4 regions of the Aeromonas simiae genome follow, and region 3 is predicted to be linked to each of the others. Evidence: predicted binding sites of a transcription regulator. Region 3 holds the regulator's gene; each other region holds the start of a gene.
What was found. The regulator sigma-54, encoded in region 3, starts transcription at its own class of promoters, with help from an activator protein. The targets are predictions, from matches to a motif close to TGGCACNGTTTTNGCTT.
Positions count from the first base shown of each region.

Region 1: the regulator sigma-54 is predicted to act here: its motif matches at 1,771-1,787, upstream of FE240_RS00640 (ammonium transporter).
Region 2: the regulator sigma-54 is predicted to act here: its motif matches at 1,568-1,584, upstream of FE240_RS03150 (superinfection exclusion B family protein).
Region 4: the regulator sigma-54 is predicted to act here: its motif matches at 2,302-2,318, upstream of FE240_RS04520 (nitrate reductase).

Region 1 is NZ_CP040449.1:132,449-136,107, forward strand. It holds gene gpmM (2,3-bisphosphoglycerate-independent phosphoglycerate mutase) at 1-383, shown strand, start outside; gene envC (murein hydrolase activator EnvC) at 393-1,682, shown strand; gene FE240_RS00640 (ammonium transporter) at 1,855-3,075, shown strand; gene FE240_RS00645 (substrate-binding domain-containing protein) at 3,136-3,659, shown strand, end outside.
Region 2 is NZ_CP040449.1:661,858-665,516, reverse strand. It holds gene FE240_RS03165 (AEC family transporter) at 1-55, shown strand, start outside; gene FE240_RS03160 (heavy-metal-associated domain-containing protein) at 112-303, shown strand; gene ansB (L-asparaginase 2) at 453-1,511, shown strand; gene FE240_RS03150 (superinfection exclusion B family protein) at 1,622-2,209, shown strand; gene FE240_RS03145 (methylglyoxal synthase) at 2,273-2,731, opposite strand; gene FE240_RS03140 (FAD-dependent oxidoreductase) at 2,824-3,659, opposite strand, start outside.
Region 3 is NZ_CP040449.1:3,024,037-3,027,695, forward strand. It holds gene rapZ (RNase adapter RapZ) at 1-580, opposite strand, end outside; gene ptsN (PTS IIA-like nitrogen regulatory protein PtsN) at 628-1,074, opposite strand; gene hpf (ribosome hibernation promoting factor) at 1,076-1,363, opposite strand; gene FE240_RS14370 (RNA polymerase factor sigma-54) at 1,385-2,824, opposite strand; gene lptB (LPS export ABC transporter ATP-binding protein) at 2,878-3,603, opposite strand; gene lptA (lipopolysaccharide transport periplasmic protein LptA) at 3,610-3,659, opposite strand, start outside.
Region 4 is NZ_CP040449.1:942,563-946,221, reverse strand. It holds gene FE240_RS04520 (nitrate reductase) at 1-2,197, opposite strand, end outside; gene FE240_RS04515 (SPFH domain-containing protein) at 2,475-3,404, shown strand; gene FE240_RS04510 (NfeD family protein) at 3,401-3,659, shown strand, end outside.

The sequences.
Region 1 (3,659 bases), 1.1 Mb from region 3:
TCAAGAGCGGCAAGTACGACACCATCATCTGTAACTACCCGAATGGCGACATGGTTGGCCACACCGGTGTGTTCGACGCCGCCGTCAAGGCCTGTGAAGCCGTTGACCACTGCATCGGTCGCGTCACCGAGGCCCTGGCTGAAGTGGGTGGCGAGTGCCTCATCACCGCCGACCACGGCAACGCCGAGAAGATGATGGATGAGACCACAGGTCAGGCGCACACCGCGCACACCAACCTGCCGGTACCGCTCATCTACTTCGGTCGCAAGGCCGAGGCGCTCGAAGGTGGCAAACTGTCCGATCTGGCCCCCACCATGCTGACTCTGATGGGTCTGCCTGTGCCGCCGGAAATGACTGGCAAGCCCCTGATGATTTTGAAATAATTCCTCCCCATGCGGGGACGTGTCTTGATTTCAAAACAGTTACATCGCGTCGGCCTTCTGGCCGGCGCGCTGTTTTATTGCCTGTCTGCCAGTGCCGCTCCCAGTAGTGAGCTGGGGAAAGTACAGGGGCAGATCAAGGCGCAGCAGCAGACCGTCAGACTCGGCAAGCAGGAGCTGGCCAAGCTCGCCGCCCAGCTCAAGCAGGACGAGATGGTGGTGTCGAGTGCCGCCGCCAAACTCGATGAGACGCGCAATCAGCTCAAACAGAGCGAGGCGCGCATCCAGGAGCTGGCCAAGGAGAAGGTGGAGCTGGAGTCCCAGGCCACTAAGCAGAAGGCCCTGCTAGCCAAACAGGCCGAGAGCGCTTTTCGCTCCGGCGAACACGATTACCTCAAGGTGCTGCTCAATCAGCAGGACCCCAACCGCCTCAGCCGCACCCTCGATTTCTACGACTATCTGAACAAGGCCCGCATCGAGGCCATCGAGTCTTTGCGCGCCACCCAGCAGAAAATTACCGCCAACCAGCAGGCGAGTGAGCAGACGCTGGCTCGCCAACAGGCACTGCTGGACGATCAGAAGCAGCAACACCAGAGCCTGCTGGCCAGTCAGCAGGCGCGTGAGAAGACCCGGCGTGAATTGCAAAAAGACGTGCAAAGCGACGAAGCCAAGCTAAATCAGCTGGTCAAGTCGGAGCAGAAGCTCAAGGCGCGTCTCGAGGCGCTGCGCAAGCAACAGGAAGAGGCCGAGCGGCGCGAGCGCCAGCGCATCGCCAAACTCAAGGCGGAGCAGGAGCGGCTGCGCAAGCAGGCCGAGAAGGCCAAGCGAGAGGAAGACCGTCAGCTCGCCCGCCGCCAGCAACAAGAGCTGGCCCAAGCCGAGGCGCAGACCCGGCGCTACAGCTCAGGCTTAAGCACCAGCCGGGCCCTGCGCTGGCCGGTGCAGGGGCCGATCCTCATCGCCTACGGCTCGCGCCGTACTGCCGAGCTGAAATGGAAGGGCACCCTGATAGGGGCGCCCGAAGGCTCCCAAGTCAAAGCAGTCGCCCCCGGCAAGGTGGTCTACGCCGACTGGCTCGATGGCTTCGGCATGTTGCTGGTGGTCGATCACGGCAAGGGCTACATGAGCCTCTACGGCCACAACCAGTCGCTGCTGCGCCAGGTCGGCCAGCAGGTGGAGCAGGGGGAGCCGGTGGCGTTGGTCGGCAATAGCGGCGGTCAGGAGCAGACCGGCCTCTACTTCGAAATCCGCTATCAAGGGGAAGCCATCAACCCCACCCGCTGGCTGGGCCGCGGCGGCTGATTGCCCCTTTCTGGTGCCACGCACAAAACTGGCGCCCCATCATGACTCGTTGCACGTATCAAGGGCCCGCAAATCGGGCCCTTTTTGCTGGCACGACTCCTGCTCTGTGACCCCCCTGCAGTTCACCGCGCCCCGCGCGGCACATAACAACGATTCAGGATGGAGACACACAGTGCAGGACACCAACGCAATCGCCATGCTCACCCAGAGCGCGGACACCCTGTTTGTGCTCGGCGGCGCCATCATGGTGCTCGCCATGCATTCCGGCTTTGCCTTTCTGGAGCTAGGCACAGTACGCAGCAAGAATCAGGTCAACGCCCTGGTCAAGATCATCACCGATTTTGGCATCTCGACTCTGGCCTATTTCTTCTTCGGCTACTGGATTGCCTACGGTCACACCTTCTTGGTTGATGCCCCGACCCTGTCGGCGGGGCAGGGTTATCAGTTGGTCAAATTCTTCTTCCTGCTCACCTTTGCCGCCGCCATCCCGGCCATCATCAGCGGCGGTATCGCCGAGCGGGCGCGCTTCTACCCCATGCTGCTCTGCTCCGGCCTGACGGTGGGGCTGGTCTATCCCCTGTTTGAAGGGATCGCCTGGAACGGCAACTACGGGGTACAGCGCTGGCTTGAGCACCACTTCGGTGCCCCTTTTCACGACTTCGCCGGCTCCGTCGTGGTGCATGCGATCGGCGGCTGGATTGCTCTGGTGGCGGTGGCGCTGCTTGGCATGCGTAAGGGACGCATCCGTGGCGGCCATGCGGTGGGTTTTGCCCCCTCCAACATTCCGATGCTGGCCCTGGGCGCCTGGATCCTCACCGTCGGCTGGTTCGGTTTCAACGTCATGTCGGCTCAGAAGCTCGGCAGCATCAGCGGTCTGGTGGCGCTTAACTCACTGATGGCCATGGTGGGGGGGACCCTGGTGGCCATGCTGCTTGGCCGTAATGACCCCGGCTTCATCCACAACGGCCCGCTGGCGGGGTTGGTGGCGGTGTGCGCCGGTTCCGATCTGATGCATCCCATCAGTGCCCTGCTGGTGGGCGGAGTGGCCGGTGCCATCTTCATCGGGGCCTTCACCTGGTTGCAGCGTCGCCTGCCGCAGCTCGACGACGTGCTCGGCGTGTGGCCGCTGCACGGCCTGTGCGGCGCCTGGGGCGGCATCGCCGCTGGCCTCTTCGGCCACACCTATCTCGGGGGGATGGGTGGGGTGAGCCTGATGAGCCAAGTGCTGGGCACCCTGCTCGGCATCGTCGTGGCCCTGCTCGGCGGCCTGCTGGTGTATGGCATGATGAAGTGGCTGGTGGGGTTGCGATTGAGCGAGGAGGAGGAGTTCATCGGTGCCGATCTCGCCATCCATCACATTGCGGCCACTAACCGCGACAAGGCGCCCATCTGACGGCTGACTTGGGAGGGTAAAACGGGTATGTTACAGGTAACATTCCCCGCAGGATCCCCCATGAACGACACTCGCAAACGCCGCCCGACGCTTCAGGACATCGCCGATCGGGTTGGCGTGACCAAGATGACGGTCAGCCGTTATCTGCGCGATCCGGACGCGGTGGCCGAGGGTACTCGTGAGCGGATCGCCGAGGCGGTCGAGGCGCTCGGTTACATCCCGAACCGGGCGCCCGACATCCTCTCCAACGCCACCAGTCGAGCCATCGGCATCCTGATCCCTTCGCTTTCCAACCAGGTCTTCTCAGCAGTGGTGCGCGGCATCGAGTCGGTGACCCGCCCTGCCGGCTACCAGACCCTGCTGGCCCACTATGGGTATGATCCGGCTCGTGAAGAGGAGCAGGTGGCTTCCCTGCTCTCCTACCACGTCGATGGCTTGATCCTCTCTGACAGCCAGCACACCGAGCGCACCCGCAAGATGATCGCCACCGCCGGCATTCCGGTGGTGGAGATCATGGACTTTCCCGAGGAGCCCATCGACATGGTGGTGGGGATGGATCACCGGGCTGCCGCTCGCGCCATGAC
Region 2 (3,659 bases), 1.6 Mb from region 3:
GCTCACCACCAGCCTGGGAGCGGCGCTGATGGGCTATCTCGGCCTGATGGCTTGACCTTGCCCCAGCCGGCAGGCGTAAGGTCTTGCCATCGTCACACAAGGAGTAGCACCATGATCGAACTACATGTCACCGGTATGTCCTGCGGCGGCTGCGCCGCCTCGCTGCAAAGGGCGCTGGCCAGCCAGCCCGGCGTAACCCATGTCGAAGTGGATTTCGCCAGCGCCACCGCCAGAGTCGAAGGGGAGATCGAGCGAGCGGCCCTGATCGCGTTGGTTGAGGCGCAGGGCTTCAACGCCAGTTGATACCTCCGGTTAATATCTCTATTTAGAGGTAAAAGGTAGGTAAAAATTCGGTATCAGTCTGTCTTTTGGTGAATCTTGTCACAAACCACCTAAAGAAAAGGCGCAAAATTGCTGCGATTTTTTAATCAACCAGAGAAGGAAGTCGCAGCATGTCCCTCCCCATTCGCAAGACCCTGATCGCCGCCGTCCTCGGCATGACCCTCTCCCCGCTCGCCTTTGCCCTGCCCAGTGTCCACATCCTGGCCACCGGCGGCACCATAGCCGGCGCAGGCCAATCGGCCACCCAATCTAACTACGAGGCCGGCAAGGTCGCCATCGACACCCTGATCGCCGCCGTGCCCGACATGAAGAAGATCGCCGAGGTACAAGGGGAGCAGGTGGTCAAAATTGGCTCCCAGGACATGAATGACGAGGTGTGGCTGACCCTCGCCAAGCGGGTCAACGAGCTGCTGGCCAAGGATGACGTGGACGGCGTGGTCATCACCCACGGCACCGACACCATGGAAGAGACCGCCTACTTCCTCAACCTCACCGTCAAGAGTGACAAACCGGTGGTGCTGGTCGGTGCCATGCGCCCCTCCACCGCCATGAGCGCCGATGGCCCGATGAACCTCTACAACGCCGTGGTGACCGCCTCCGATCCGGCTTCCAAGGGGCGTGGCGTGATGGTGGCGATGAACGACACCGTGCTCGATGCCCGTGACGTCACCAAGACCAACACCACAGGGGTGCAGACCTTCGCCGCCCCCAACTTCGGCCCGCTCGGCTACATCCACAATGGCAAGATCGACTACCAGCGCGCCCCGCAGTACAAGCACACCAGTGCCACCCCATTTGACGTGAGCAAGCTCGACAAGCTGCCCCAGGTTGGCATCGTCTACAGCTATGCCAACGCTTCGGATCTGCCGGCCAAGGCGCTGGTCGACGCCAAGTTTGACGGCATCGTCAGTGCCGGTGTCGGCAACGGCAACCTCTACCACACCCTGTTCGACACCCTGGCCAAGGCGAGCAAGGACGGCATCCGCGTCGTGCGTTCAAGCCGAGTGCCGACCGGCTCGACCACTCAGGATGCCGAGGTGGATGACGCCAAGTACGGCTTCGTCGCCGCCGAGACCCTCAACCCGCAGAAGGCGCGGGTGCTGCTGATGCTGGCCCTCACCAAGACCAAGGATCCCCAGCAGATCCAGCGCTACTTCCAGCAGTACTGATCCCAGCAGTACTGAACCACCGAGGCGAAAGGGGCGAACACTCGCCCCTTTTTTATTGGCACGTCCCTTGCTTTAGATCCTGCGCTTGCCCCTTTTACCGAGGAATAGACATGAAACGCTGGATCCAACACTTCCATCATCTGGCTCGCCTCAACTGGGTCATGGTCTGGTTGCTGCTGTGCTGCAGCCTGATCCTGCTGTTCCCCTCCACCCTGATGGGCGGAGCCGTCAGCCGCTGGACCGAGATCTATGGCGGCTGGCTGGGTGTCGGCATGCTGGTCGCCCTCTCTTACTTCGCCAGCCAGGGGCTGCTCATCGGTTGGGAGTGGCTGTGTGACGCATGGAGTGAACGTCGCCAGCACGACCAGATGGAGCAGACCCTCTCGTTTCTCGACTTCAACGAGAAGGCAGTGCTGCGCGAGTTCGTGCTGCAACGAAAAAGCGTCATAAATCTGCCGATCACCGAGCCTGCCGTCAAAAACCTGATGGATGCGGGCATCCTCACCTACGCCTATGGCCGCCCACACAGGGAGAAAGAGGACGAGAACCAGATCCGCGCCCTGATGATCGCCCTGCCGGCACGCCCCCTGCTCACCTACAAGGTGCTGGGGCTGTCGCGCGGCAAGATGAGCGACGAGCAGGTCGAGCAGATCATGAATGCTCGCCCCAAGTTCGCCCAGAAGGGGCTGTCGCGCTAAGAGCGGCAGGAACAAAAAAGCCGGACACGTGTCCGGCTTTTTTCATCGGCAAAGGGGGGCGCCTCAGGCGGTGCGCTCCTTGAGGTAACCGGCATAATCCGGGATCTCAACCGTGAACGGCTGGTTCATGTGCGGGCAGTCCATCAGGAAATCGGCGGTCGCCTCGTTGGTAGCCACCGGAATGTTCCACACCGCCGCCAGGCGCAGCAGGGCCTTGACGTCCGGGTCATGGGGCACGGCGTTGAGCGGGTCCCAAAAGAAGATGAGCACGTCGATCTTGCCCTCGGCGATCAGGGCGCCGAGCTGCTGATCGCCCCCCATGGGGCCGGAGAAGAGACAGGTGATGGGCAGGCCGGCGGACTTGCCAAGCAGGGTGCCCGTGGTGCCGGTGGCATAGAGGTGGTGCAGCTTGAGCGCCTCTTTGCGCTGCATGACCCAGCGTTGCAGGTTCTGCTTCATGTTGTCGTGGGCGACCAGGGCAACCCGCTTGTGGGCTGCCATTTCACGTGTCGTACTGCGCATGTTCCGATTCCGTATTGACTGCGAGAAGAAGCCGCCATGCTACCCGAAAAGGGCGACCATGGGCGCATCGGCGGCGATAAGTGTGATCGCGGCTAGAGGCCGAGGGCGTAGCGCAGGGCCAGCGCCTTGAGCGGGCCGGCCCGATCCGCCAGACCAAGGCCAAGGTTGCGCAGCACCGGCAGGGGGCCGAGGCGGTTGCTAAAGCTGGCGTAGAAGAGATCCATCCCCGACTGCATCAACTGATTGTCGGGGCGGCGCCGGCGCTCATAGCGCCCCGCCAGCGCGGCGTCGTGCCACTTTTCTCCGGCTTTTTGCAGCAGCTCGCACCAGCAGGCCACATCGCGAAAGCCGAGGTTGACCCCCTGCCCCGCCAGCGGATTGATGGTGTGGGCCGCATCCCCGAGCAGCACCACCCGGCCGGCGTGATAACGGTTGGCGTGACGGCGCACCAGCGGAAAACTGCCGCGCCCGGTGACCCGAAATCCGCCGAGGCGGCTGGGGAAGGCGGCGCGGATCTCCCGCTCCAGCGCGGCCGGCTCGAGGGCCATCAGGGCGCGGATACGCGCCGGGCTGTCGTACCACACCAGGGAGCCATGCTGGCCCGACAAGGGCAGGAAGGCGCGCGGGCCGCTCGGGGTGAACTGCTGCCAGGTGATATCCTGCTGCGCCGCATCGGTGTCGATGTTGATGAGCATGCAGTGCTGGCGATACTCGAAGCGCGACACACCGATCCCCGCCAACTGCCGGGTCACCGACTCGGCTCCGTCGCAGGCCAGTACCCAGCGGGCGCTCAGCTGAGTGCCATCGGTCAGGGTCAGGGTCACCCCTTGCGGCTCCTGCTCGAGCCGGGCGAGACGGGCCGGGGTCAGGGTACGCACATGGGGGTGTTGCTCCAGCGCCGCCAGCAGACCGAGCTGCACCAGGCGGT
Region 3 (3,659 bases):
TCCAGTGCGGGTTCGGTAAAAAACGGGCATCGAAGACGAAGTCAGCATCCTTCGGGATCCCGTATTTGAAACCAAACGACTCGAACACCAGTACCAGCTCATTCTCCTTCTTGCCGAGTACCCGTGTCTTGATGAGTTCGCTCAGATCGTGAATGCTGAGGTTGGTCGTATCGATGCGCAGGTCTGCGGTGGAGGAGAGCGGAGCCAGCAGGTGGGTCTCCTTGCGGATCGCCTCATCCAGTGAAAGGTGATCACGTGACAGGGGGTGCAGACGGCGGCTCTCGCCATAGCGCTTGAGCAGAGTGGTGTTCTCGGCATCGAAGAAGAAACTGATGTACTCTACCCGCCCATCGCCACGCACCTGTTGCAACAGGTTCTCCAGCTTGTCTGAGGTGGCAGGCAAGTTGCGCACATCGATACTGACGGCCAGCCGGTCGTATTGCCCCTCCACTGCCACGATCAACTGTGGCAACAGATTGACGGGCAAGTTGTCGACACAGTAGTAGCCAAGATCCTCCAGCACCCGCAGAGCCACGGTCTTGCCAGAGCCGGAACGCCCACTGACGACGATGAGTTGCATACTTTCCTCCTCAGAATGCAGGTGGTGAAACGGCGACCAACCAGGGATCAGGCCGAAATCATGATCTGGTAGAGTTCTTCATCACTGCCCGCTTGGCGCAATTGGCGGCAAATCGCCTTATCACCAAGCCGGGAGGCCATCAAGGAAAGGGTCTTCAGGTGCTGCTTGCACTCGCTCTCGGGTACCAGCAGGGCAAACAGGAGATCGACAGGCTGGTTGTCGACCGAATCAAAAGGAATGGGCTCTGCGAAGGTCATCAACACGGCGGTCGGCGGGAACTCGTCATCAATGCGGCCGTGCGGGATTGCGATACCAGCACCGATGCCGGTACTTCCCATCTTTTCACGGGCCAGCAGGCACTCAAAAAGAGCCTGTCGGGAAGTGCCGAGGTGATCGGCGGCTAGCTCGCTGATGAGTTCCAGAGCGCGCTTCTTACTACTACAAGGGACTGCACTCTTGGTACAGTCCCTGCTCAATATGTGTTCCAGTTGCATGTTATTTTTGCTGTAGCTTGTCTTTGTGTTTGATGATCTGCCGATCCAGCTTATCAATCAAGGTATCGATGGCTGCATACATATCGGCATGTTCGGAATTAGCGAAAACCTCGCCCCCGTTGACGTGCAGCTTGGCTTCGGCAATCTGCTTGAGTTTTTCAACGTTAAGAACCACATGGACGTTATTGATATGGTCGAAATGGCGCTCCAGCCGGGCAAACTTGCCGGTGACATAATCACGCAATGCTTCAGTGATCTCTACATGGTGTCCAGTCAGGTTGATTTGCATAACGTCTTCCTTATGTTGTGCCTACACCAGGCGCTTGCGCTGATTAGATGGTGGGATCATGAGGGACTCGCGATATTTGGCGATGGTCCGTCTTGCCACCATGATCCCCTGCTCCGCTAACAGATCGGTGATCTTGCTGTCACTGAGCGGCTTAGCAGGGTTTTCGGCCGTCACCAGCTTCTTGATCAAAGCCCTGATGGCGGTCGATGAACACTCTCCTCCCCCTTCGGTGTTGACGTGGCTCGAGAAGAAATATTTGAGCTCGAAAATACCGCGTGGGGTATGCATATATTTTTGGGTAGTCACCCGTGAGATGGTCGACTCATGCATCTCGACCGCCTCGGCAATATCGTTGAGTACCATGGGCTTCATCGCCTCTTCACCGTACTCAAAAAAACCTTGTTGCTGTTCTACGATACAACTCGCCACTTTGAGCAGAGTATCGTTGCGGCTCTCCAGGCTCTTGATAAACCAGCGAGCTTCTTGCAGGTGAGAGCGGATGAATTGGGTATCTGAGCTGTTGCGGGCACTTCGTGCCATGGCCGCATAGGTCTCGTTGACCCGGATGCGCGGGGCGCTATCCGGATTAAGCTCGACCACCCATTTGCTCCCCTTCTTCACCACGGACACATCTGGGATCACGTACTGGGAATCCCCCTGCACCACGCTGTTACCAGGGCGAGGCTCCAGCTGCTGGATCAGATCCAGCACCTCCTTGAGATCGCTTTCTTTAAGCCGAGTCTTGCGGGCTAGCGTCCGGTAGTCCCTGGCACCTAGCAGATCCATATGATGGGTGACCACCTCAATGGCCTCCTTGAGCCAGGGCAGGTCTGGTGCAAACTGCCCCAGTTGGATCAACAGGCACTCCTGCACAGAACGGGCGGCCACCCCAACCGGGTCAAAACGCTGTACTCGCTTGAGCACAGCTTCCACCTCGTCCATCTCCACATCGTACTCATCCGAGCTGACTGCCGTATGAATATCCTCAAGGGAGACGGTCAGGTAGCCGGACTCATCCACTGCGTCGATAATTGCCAGCGCAATGGCGGCATCCACATCAGAAAACGGGGTTAATCGCATCTGCCACAGCAGATAATCCTGCAAGTTTTCGGTCGTTTCCCCTTGGTAGACAGAATCTTCACCATCGAAACTGGGGGCAGCGAGCTGCGCCGTACCGGCCGAGTAGATCTCATCCCACGTCGTATCGACCGGCAACTCATCGGGCATTTGTTCCTGTGACATGGCCTCTGAAGAGTCCATCTGGCTGTTATCAGAGGCACTGTCGAGGGAGGTGACATCAGGTTCGACTTCTTCCTGCTCCAGCAAGGGGTTACTCTCGAGGGCTTGCTGGATTTCCTGCTGAAGTTCCAGGGTGGAGAGCTGGAGCAGACGAATTGCTTGTTGTAGTTGTGGCGTCATGGTCAACTGCTGACCCAGACGCAACTGCAGTGTCGGCTTCATCTATGTTGGAATATCCTTATTGTTCAGCGCTCGGGCCCGGGGCTTCCCCCTTACTATAGACTGAATTGATCACCCAGATAGACCCGCTTGACCTGCTCATCCGCCAGGATCTCGCTCGGTGTTCCCTCCGCTATCATCTTGCCGTGACTGACGATATAGGCCTTCTCACACACATCCAGAGTCTCTCTGACATTGTGGTCGGTGATCAAGACACCCAAGCCGCGATCCTTGAGGTGCTGGATGATCTTCTTGATATCAATCACAGAAATCGGATCCACGCCAGCAAAGGGCTCATCAAGCAAAATGAAACGAGGATCGGCCGCCAGCGCACGGGCGATCTCCACCCGGCGACGCTCACCACCAGAGAGGCTCTGACCCAGGCTATCGCGGATATGGGTGATGTTGAACTCCTCAAGCAGTTGCTCAACATTCTCCTCCCGCTGCGCACGGGTCAACTCCTTACGGGTTTCCATTACCCCCATCAGATTGTCAAACACCGACAGACGGCGAAAGATGGAGGCTTCCTGTGGCAGATAACCGATACCGTTACGTGCTCGTTCGTGCATGGGTTGGGTACTGATGTCGCGCTCATCAATAGTGATGCAGCCTTCATCCCGCTGTACCAGCCCCACTATCATGTAAAAAGAGGTGGTCTTACCGGCGCCGTTCGGACCAAGCAACCCCACGATCTGGCCGGTTCCCACTTCGAGGCTCACTTCGCTGACAACCTGACGCCCCTTGTAGCTCTTTTGCAGGCCAACTGCTTTCAATACCGCCATCTGTGATTACTCCTTCTTGCCATTGGTTGGCTTGTCGAAGCTTTCCATCTGATCCG
Region 4 (3,659 bases), 1.9 Mb from region 3:
GGCACACCCCACCGCCGACGGCCCCCACCAGGGGACGCCGCGCCCACCAGTCGACCGGCACTCCCCACGCCTGCGGCCCGAGCCAGAGCCCCTGCCAGCGCAGGGGGCGCAGGCTCACCCGCACCGCCTCTTGCTTGAAGGCGGGCTGGCCCGAGAGGGGATCGACCCTAGGCGCCAGCAGGCGGTTGACCCCGCTGCCCGCGGCGTAGCTCTCGCTCCAGTGCATCGGCAAGAAGGCCTCCCCCTCGCGCAGCCCCTCGTCACGGGCCGCCAGGGCGTGGGCCTCCCCCTGGGCACTGCGCAGGTGCAGCAGGGCACCTGGCTCGGCCCCCAGCGCCAGCAGGCTGGCCGGCCCCAGCCGCAGGGTGGGCCAGGGCTCGGACTCTTGCAGCCGGGCCACGTGGCCGGTGCGGGTCATGGTGTGCCACTGATCGCGCAGCCGCCCCGAGTTGAGCAGCAGTGGCAACCCCTCACCGGGCGCGACCTGCAACGGCGCCGCGGGCGGCGCCGCCACCACCAGCCGGGCCCGACCATCGGCCGTGGCGAAGCGGCCATCGGCAAACAGCCGATCGCAGCCGTCGGGGTGTGCGGCGTTGACCGGCCAGCGAAGGGGGGTGAGCGCCTCATACTGCTCGCGGCTCAGGTGGGCCAGTGCCGAGATATCGAACTGGCGCGCCCCGTCGTTCTCAAAGCCCGAGAGGGCGGCATGCTCGCAGAAGATCTGCTGCTCGTGCTCATAGGGGAACGCCTCGGCAAAGCCCAGCCGGCGCGCCAGCTGGGTCAGCGCCCACCAGTCGGGACGCGCCTCGCCGGGCGGCGGCAGAAAGGCGCGCTGGCGACTGATGGTGCGCTCCGAGTTGGTGACCGTGCCCCCCTTCTCGCCCCAGGCGGCGGCTGGCAGCAGCAGGTGGGCCAGCCGGGCGGTGTCGGTGTCGGCGGTCACATCGGAGACCACCAGCAGCTCGCAGCGGGCCAGCGCCTCGCGCACCCGCAGCGAGTCGGGCAAGGAGACGGCGGGGTTGGTGCCGAGCACCCAGAGGGCGCGGATCTCCCCCTTGTGCAGCGCCTCAAACAGGGCCACCGCCTTGTGGCCGGGGCCGCTCACCAGCCGTGGCGCCCCCCAGAAGCGAGCGAGGCGATCGCGGCTCTCCTCGTCAAAGCCCATGTGGGCGGCGAGCTGGGTCGCAAGCCCCCCCACCTCGCGCCCCCCCATGGCGTTGGGCTGGCCGGTCATGGAGAAGGGGGCCGCCCCTGGCTTGCCGATGCGCCCGGTCAGCAGGTGGGCGTTGATGATGCAGCCGGCCTGATCCACCCCGCGTTCGGACTGGTTGATCCCCTGACAAAACAGGGTCACGGTGCGCGGGTTGGCGCCAAACAGGCGGTAGAAGCCGAGCAGATCGCAAAGCGGCAGATCGCAGGCGGCGGCCACCGCCTCGGGGTGCCAGCAGGGGCGGTCAAGTTCGGCGGCCAGCCCGTCAAACTCGGCCACGTGGCGCGCCACATAGGCTTTGTCCCACAGCCCCTGCTCGAGCAGGTAGCGGCACAGGCCGTTCCACAGCGCCACATCGCTGCCGGGGCGCAGCGGCAGGTGCAGATCTCCCTGGCTCGCCGTCATGGTCTGGCGCGGGTCGATCACCACCAGCTTCATCCCGGGGCGCCGCTCACGCGCCTGTTGCAGGCGGCGAAACAGCACGGGATGGGTCCAAGCAGTGTTGGCGCCGGTCAGCACCACCAGATCGGCCAGCTCGAGATCCTCGTAGCAGGCGGGCACCAGATCCTCGCCAAAGGCGCGCTGGTGCGCCACCACGGCCGACGACATGCACAGCCGCGAGTTGGTGTCGACGTGGGGCGAGCCGATAAAGCCCTTCATCAATTTGTTGGCGACGTAGTAATCCTCCGTGGTGAGCTGGCCCGAGAGGTAGAGCGCCACGCTCTGTGGCCCCGACTCCCCTATGATGCGCGCCAGCTCGCCGGCCAGCCGATCGAGCGCCCCCTCCCAGGTGAGCCGCTCCCCCTGCCAGCGCGGGTAGAGCAGCCGCTCGGGAAAGGCGAGACTCTCGATCAGGCTGCTGCCCTTGATGCACAACGCCCCCCGGTTGGCCGGATGGGCCTCATCCCCTGCCAGCCGCCACTGGCCGGCCTCCTGCTCCACCCTGACGCCGCAGCCGACGCCGCAATAGGCGCATACACTCCGCATGGCTTGCTCCTCCGAGACCAATAAAAAGGCGCCCGCCCCCTGCGGGGCAGACGCCAGTGTCGATACGCTTCCAATTTGTAGTCTAATGATGGACAGCCATGACACAGCAAGTTGTGCGCCAATTCTGATTTAGGGTGAATAGGTAGGAAAAGGCGGCGATCCTGCACAGTTCTTGGGCCAATTTGGTGCAATTAGCCCTATTTGGTGCAGTCTGATGGCTGGCCCTTTCCCCTTATGGGGTATAAGCTGCTGATAATCCATCAAAAGGAGCAAGATGATGAATGAACCCCTGATCGTGTTGGCCATTTTTGTCGTGATGGTGATCGTCACCCTGAGCGCCGGCATCAAGATAGTGCCGCAAGGCTACAGCTGGACCGTGGAGCGCTTCGGCCGTTATACCCGCACCCTCTCCCCCGGCCTCAACCTGCTGGTGCCCTTCATCGATCGGATAGGCCACAAGATCAGCGTGATGGAGCAGGTGCTCGACATCCCCTCCCAAGAGGTGATCTCCCGCGATAACGCCAACGTCACCATCGACGCCATCAGCTTCGTCCAAGTGGTCGAGGCGCACCGCGCCGCCTATGAGGTGAACGACCTGATGAGTGCCATCCGCAACCTGACCATGACCAACATCCGTACCGTGCTCGGCGCCATGGAGCTCGACGAGATGCTCTCCCAGCGCGACACCATCAACGAGAAGTTGCTGCGCACCATGGATGCCGCCACCGCCCCCTGGGGGGTCAAGGTGACCCGTATCGAGATCCGCGATGTGCAGCCGCCGCACGATCTGGTCGAGGCGATGAACGCCCAGATGAAGGCCGAACGCCAAAAGCGCGCCGAAATCCTGGAAGCCGAGGGGGTGCGCCAATCGAAGATCCTCAAGGCCGAGGGGGAGAAGCAGTCCCAGATCCTCAAGGCCGAGGGTGAGCGTCAGGCCGCCTTCCTCGCCGCCGAAGCGCGCGAACGGGCTGCCGAGGCCGAAGCCCGCGCCACCGAGATGGTCTCCCAAGCCATCGCCAAGGGGGATGTGCAGGCCATCAACTACTTCGTGGCTCAGAAATACACCGAGGCGCTCACCCGCATCGGCGAGAGCGACAACAGCAAGCTGGTGATGATGCCGCTTGAAGCCAGCCAGTTGATCGGCGCCATCGGCGGCATCGGCGAATTGCTGGCCAATGGCATCGGCCGTAATGGGAAAAACACATGAGCGAGTGGCTGACCACCCTCTCCCACTGGCACTGGCTGGGGCTGGGTTGCCTGCTGCTGGTCATTGAGGTGAGCACCAGCGTCGGTCTGCTGCTGTGGACCGGCATCGCCGCCCTCGAGGTGGGGTTGCTGCTGCTGCTCTTCCCCTTTGGCTGGCAAGGGCAGTGGCTATTGTTTGCCCTGCAAGCCACCCTCACCACCTGGCTGTGGTGGCGCTGGCAGCATAGGCGCGATCAGGCGCCGCACGATGCGGCGT